Undibacterium sp. 5I1: one gene and its partner. Each later gene encodes a partner of the first gene's protein in a complex. Links are inferred from orthologs where the notes say so. Each region holds a gene or a part of one and is shown on either strand. Other genes may lie near its edges.

Region 1 (3,048 bases):
TGAAAAATAGGCGACAGATCAAACAAAATATCTCCGCGTAGCAAAGGCAGAATCAGCGGATGGGTATTCGTATCAGGATTAAATTTGCACCATGATGCATGCACCACACGTAAAAAAAATTCTGGCCTGAATGGATTTTGCGTAATGCTCAGACTATCAATGCCAATGATGCAAGCCAGACGCATACTTAAAGCGGCCAATTGCTCTGCACTGGACAACTCCAGGGAGCGACTCGCACGCCCAAAAGCCAGTTTTTTGTCCATCTCCTCATATGACACCAGCGTCAAGGCAATGTCTTGTTGCTCGACACGCTCTGATTGAGGCTTAGTTGGTAATGAATTTGCTGATGATATTGATGACAAAGCCTGGATTTCTTTACGAAATGCCGCCTGGATATCAGCAGAACATAAATAGTAGAAAGCGTAACCGTTGTTCTTTAGTAACTGACCAGAATTAAAATTTAAATTCGCTTCCCGTGCGTCACCAACTTGCTCCGATGCGGCAAAAAATGCATTCGCTAAGCGTGCTGCAAAGGCATCCAGTTGCGCCACCACCAAGTGCGTCGCATGTGGAATCAGAGCACGCAAAATATCTGCACGCGCTAAAGGTGCTTTCTGGGACTGCCGATGATCGGGCGATTGTGCTGACATGACAGTTGTGTTTAAGGAAAGTTATTAGCAAAGTTTGTCAAACGAATATAGTGTAATCCCTTGTCGGAAGTCTTCGCACTGACTTCCACGATCGCCCAAATCATACTTATCAAGCCTTGCGCAACAGAATTTGACTTTATCTGAATTGTTTTAACTTGGTTTAACTTGGTTTGACTTGGTTTGATTTGGTTTGATTTGACTATATACGAATAATTTCCACATGGAAATGTTTGAATCGCAATTTCAGCTGCTTTTTTAAGCAAATTCTCTTTTTTACGATATCAAAAAAATAAAATCCATAAGAACATAAAAGTGAATAATGCCGAGATAGAAAGGATAGCTCTAAAAAAGCTGCTAATTATGCCAACTAAGCTGATTATCAACTGGGTTTGCACTAAAATGCAGGGTTAGACTCAATTTGCTCTTCAAGACTACCTATGCCAAAAAAATTACCCTCCATCGGACAACTCGGTCAGAACGATCAGCCAACTTCTTTCGAAGCAGCGATGTCGGAATTATTAGAACTGGTCGCCCAGATGGAAGCTGGTGAGCTGCCTTTAGAAGCCTCTGTCACGGCTTATCAACGTGGGGCCGAATTGATTAAATACTGTGCAGGCCAACTCGACAAAGTAGAACAGCAGGTCAAAGTACTGGAAGCTGGCATGCTGAAACCTTTCGTTGCAGATAATTCTGGCGAGGCCGATGCATGAGCGCGCATTTTCAGGATTGGATGAAATCCACTCAGCAGCAATTTGAAGTCTTATTAGCTAGTTTCTTACCAGATAGCGATGTGGTACCAGCAAAACTACATCAGGCAATGCGTTACGCCGCTTTAGATGGCGGCAAACGCGTGCGTCCTTTGTTAGTGTATGCCGCCGGTTTTATGTTTGATGCGCCAGCGGATTTATTGGCGCGTGCCGCCGCCGCATTAGAAATGATTCACGCTTATTCATTAGTGCATGACGACATGCCCTGTATGGATGATGACGCTTTGCGTAGAGGCAAACCTACTGTGCATGTCAAATATGATGAGGCAACTGCCCTGTTGGTTGGTGATGCGCTGCAAGCACAAGCTTTTTTGGTCTTGGCAGAAGCAGAGAGTGAATCTTTACGGCAAGTTGCCATGCTGCGTTTGCTGGCACAAGCCGCTGGGTCAACCGGTATGTGCGGCGGTCAGGCGATTGATTTAGCCAGCGTCGGTGTCGCCTTAACAGTAGATCAGCTTGAACAAATGCACCGTTTAAAAACAGGTGCATTGCTGCGTGGCTCAGTCATCATGGGCGCGATGTGTGGCAAGACTTTATCCGCGGCGGAAGTCGCTGCGCTTGATGCATACGCCAGCGCAATTGGACTGGCATTTCAGGTAGTGGATGATGTCCTGGATGCCACCGCAGATTCTGTCACCCTAGGTAAAACTGCTGGCAAAGATGCAGCAGATAACAAGCCGACCTACGTATCCTTGCTGGGTCTGGAAGCGTCACAAGCGCTGGCAAAAAAACTATGCGACGACGCCCATGCTGCGTTGTTGCCCTTTGGAGAAAAAGCACACATCCTGCGCAACCTGGCAGATTTGATTGTGCAGAGGAAGGCGTAATTTATGACCACAACTAATAATACAAACACTCTGTTAGACAGCATTAATTCTCCAGCCGATTTACGCAAGCTAACACGTGCCCAATTAAAACCGCTGGCCGACGAGTTACGTCATTTTGTGATTGATTCTGTGTCTAAAACGGGCGGTCATTTATCGTCTAATTTAGGCACTGTTGAACTCACCATCGCGCTGCACTATGTATTTCAGACACCGGAAGATCGTCTGGTCTGGGATGTGGGTCATCAAACGTATCCGCATAAAATTCTGACGGGTCGTCGTGATCGCATGCATACCTTGCGTCAGTTGAATGGTATCTCCGGTTTCCCGCGCCGGGTTGAGAGCGAATACGACACGTTTGGTACGGCGCATTCATCGACATCGATTTCTGCTGCATTAGGGATGGCTTTGGCGGCAAAAACCAAAGGCGAGGATCGACATTCCGTTGCCATCATTGGCGATGGCTCAATGACAGCCGGCATGGCGTTTGAGGCCTTGAATAATGCGGGCGTCTACGACGATATTAACTTACTGGTGATTCTGAACGACAACGATATGTCGATCTCGCCACCGGTCGGTGCGCTCAACCGTTATCTGGCGCGTCTGATGTCTGGCAAATTTTATGCCGCAGCACGCAATGTCGGCAAATCCGTACTGCCAACGCCGGTATTAGAACTCGCCAAACGGTTTGAGGAACACGCAAAAGGCATGATCGTACCAGCGACGATGTTTGAAGAATTTGGTTTTAATTATATTGGCCCGATTGACGGTCATGATCTGGACTCTCTGGTACCAACCCTACAGAAT
Region 2 (3,314 bases), 680 kb from region 1 along the record:
TCCTTATTTACTATCTTGCCTACAAACCATTAGGAAAATGTTATGAAAACTTCTTTACGCTTATTATCCGGCGCGGCACTCATCTCCTCTTTGGCCGCTTGCAGTTCTATGAGCTCTATGATGAAAGCACCAGATGCGCCTGCCGCAGTTGCTGTACCTGCAGGCAATAAACTGGTCATGATGGCGGTTGGTGCTGGCGATCTGACGTATGAATGCCGCGTAAAAGCAGCGATGCCAGGTGCTTATGAGTGGGTGTTTGCTGGACCGACTGCCGTGTTGTCAGATCAAAGCGGTAAAGCGGTGGGCAAATATTATGCTGGCCCGACTTGGGAAGCCAATGACGGTAGCAAAGTCACTGGTAAGCAATTGGCGGTGACCCCGGGCGCAGCCAATGCGATTCCTTTGCAATTGGTTAAAGCTAATCCATCTATGGGTAATGGTGCGATGACTGATATCAGCTATATCCAACGTCTAAATACGATGGGTGGCATTGCGCCATCAGATAGCTGTGCTGCTGCCAATGTTGGCGCTAAAAAGTTGGTCAAGTATCAAGCAGATTATTACTTTTACAAAGCGATGTAATCGAGAGATATTGCGACCAATCATGGTCGCGATATAAAGTGCGCTTTGACGATCATGTAGTGGCGGCATTTGAAAAATCCATTTGCCGCTGTACTTTGGGGATGCCGCTGGCATCCCTTTTTTTGTCGATATGGTTTGCTGGGGATGTATAAATAAATCAGCTCAATTAAACCCAGATTTTCCATTAGACCGCTACCACTTCGCAAAAAACGCAGATGGCGTGCGGTCTTCAGAGGGATAACACCACCGCGATTTGAGTGGCAGCGCTAAAGCGACAATTGCACCTTTGGCGAACTGCCTGGCGTTGTCGCTCCTCCTAGCAAGATGCAGCTTGCGTTGTCGTCGCGTCTAGCCAGTCAGTTCGCCAAAGGCACACTTGTCGCTGTTCCAATGGAAAATCTGGGTTAAAAATTAATCCAGACTTGGTTGCACGCCATTCACGCTGATCTCAGTCGTCCCGTCAGCCAATCGCACTGTAATCTGGCTATTCGGATGCAAGTCCTTACCAGAGCGTATTAGTTTGCCTTTACGGTCACTCAAAATAGCGTAGCCGCGCTCCAGTGTTCTTTGTGGATTGAGCATTTCTAGCTGCGCTTTTAAGCCCGCCAGCGCTACTCTTTGAGTACCCGTCTGATGCTTAAAAGTGGTGCTCAACCTGCGTTGTGATTCTTGCAAATTGGCCCGATATGCCTGCATGTCTGGCCGATTGCCTTGAAGCCGGGTTCGTAATTGATGCCAACTGGCATGGGCCTGCTGGCGTGGGATTGCACTGGCAAATTTGAGACGTTGCACAGCACTTTCGAGAGCTAATTTTTTCGCTTTGATGGCGTTGATCGGACTCACTAAACGCCGTGTCAGCCAATCGACATTCTGGTTTTGATTCGCCAGTTGTCTTTGCATTCCCCTTTGCAGATGGATGCGGTATTGCAGCAGCGTTTCCAGCCAGTCTTCACGCGGTGCTGCCGCTAATTCAGCCGCTGCCGTAGGAGTAGCCGCACGTACATCGGCGGCAAAATCGGCAATGGTGAAGTCAGTTTCATGGCCCACGCCGCTGATTACAGGCATCGCGCAATGGCTGATTGTGCGCGCCACGATTTCTTCATTAAATGCCCATAAGTCCTCAATACTTCCGCCGCCGCGACAGACCAGCAGCACATCACATTCTTCACGCGCCGAGGCGGTAGCAATTGCTTGCGCAATTTTATTTGCCGCACCTTCGCCTTGTACTGGTGTAGGGTAAAGGATGACGTTGACATGCGGCGCGCGTCGTTGCAGCGTGGTCAACACATCGCGCAATGCCGCCGCTTGCGGACTACTGACAATCCCTATCGTTTTAACAAAATGCGGAATAGGGCGCTTATGCTCTGGATCAAACAGACCTTCTTTTGCCAGTTGTGCTTTTAACTGCAAAAAAGCTTCGTACAAATTACCCACGCCGGCGCGACGGATTGCTTCTACATTTATTTGATAATCGCCGCGCGGGGCATACAAACCGACCAATGCGCGGACTTCAACTTTATCGCCCTCGCGCGGCATAAAGTCTGCGTATTGCGAGCGGCCACGGAACATGACTGCCCGCACTTGTGCCTGCGCGTCTTTTAGCGTGAAGTACCAATGTCCAGAGGTGGCGCGGGTGAAATTAGATATTTCGCCGGAAACCCACGTCAGTGGGATGTTTCGTTCTAATAATTGCGCAACTGCTTGGTTTAGCGCCGATACTGTGATTACAGATGGCGTCAATATTGGAGTTTCAGTACGGGATTCTGGATTCATAAAGCTGAGCAAGTCAAAAGCTGTCCACAGAGGGAAGGGTTGGTCATCAGAATGTCATTAAGTGTTAATGATGTCAAAAATATTTCCCGAGTCTTTCTTAAGTCATTGATTTTAAAAAGAATATTATTCTTAGTAAATTGCGGTGAAAAAAAGAAAATCCTTATAAATCAAGGACTTTAGCGAAGCTTCTTGATCTTGTTCACAAACTTATCCACAGTATCAGCGGGTACTTATATCTTGTTATACAAAAATAGTATGGCGATTTGATTGGACATCAATTAGCTTGATCTGCTGCCTATTTTATTTGCAGTAAGCTAATATTTAATGAAAACAATGACTTAGCGACAATCACCGGGTTTGTGCACAATCTTATCCACAAAATGTGTGCAGAAATAGTCGCTACCTGTGAATAAGTAGATGTCGAAATCCAGTTGCGCTTAAAACTTAAGCAAAAAGGGTCATATTATCCTGTTTGCTCAATTTAAAGGCATGTTCTATATCGCTATAAAAATCATGGACTTGGCGTTATTCACAAAGCTTCTTCACAGTCTTATCCACAAAATATGTGCAGAACCTGGGTACGATCTGTGAATTTGCGGCTTACGAACGATAACCGGGCGTAAGTAAGTGGTTTACCCACAAAAACATCAATTTGCCCGTTAATTAAGCAGCAAGTTAATTAGCTTATAAATCAGCCACTTAGGGTTATCTGCTTGCCTTGTTCACAATGTTATCCACATTAACTGTGCAGAACTTATCTCGTTTTGAGATTGCTTACGCCATCAAAATTGCGGATAAGCCGCTGCTTAATTCTGTAGCAGCAAGATAAAACTGATTAAAATCAAAAGCTTAACAAGCTACCCCAGAGTTATCCACAATCTTGCACACAGAATTTGTGCAAAACTATCTTAACTTCACGACCGGACGACACTATCGGATTGTCTAAAAGATAATTTAAG

What was found.
Region 2: the proteins of RGU72_RS12680 (region 1) and xseA are in contact, whole or in part, in a cryo-EM structure (PDB 8TXR), measured with the Escherichia coli proteins. The link is inferred for Undibacterium sp. 5I1 from one-to-one orthologs.

What each region holds. Positions count from the first base shown.
Region 1 is NZ_JAVIWI010000001.1:2,879,453-2,882,500, forward strand. The notes cover bases 9-2,723. They hold RGU72_RS12680 (exodeoxyribonuclease VII small subunit), read left to right. Parts: upstream 9-1,087; coding sequence 1,088-1,360; downstream 1,361-2,723. Other genes in these bases: RGU72_RS12675 (DUF1631 family protein), read right to left, coding at 9-650; RGU72_RS12685 (farnesyl diphosphate synthase), read left to right, coding at 1,357-2,244; dxs (1-deoxy-D-xylulose-5-phosphate synthase), read left to right, coding at 2,248-2,723. In the rest of the region: more of RGU72_RS12675, read right to left, coding at 1-8; more of dxs, read left to right, coding at 2,724-3,048. UniProt on the Escherichia coli protein: Bidirectionally degrades single-stranded DNA into large acid-insoluble oligonucleotides, which are then degraded further into small acid-soluble oligonucleotides.
Region 2 is NZ_JAVIWI010000001.1:2,200,512-2,203,825, reverse strand. What follows is about bases 175-3,155. They hold xseA (exodeoxyribonuclease VII large subunit), read right to left. Parts: upstream 2,356-3,155; coding sequence 994-2,355; downstream 175-993. Other genes in these bases: RGU72_RS09740 (DUF3455 domain-containing protein), read left to right, coding at 175-582. In the rest of the region: more of RGU72_RS09740, read left to right, coding at 43-174. UniProt on the Escherichia coli protein: Bidirectionally degrades single-stranded DNA into large acid-insoluble oligonucleotides, which are then degraded further into small acid-soluble oligonucleotides.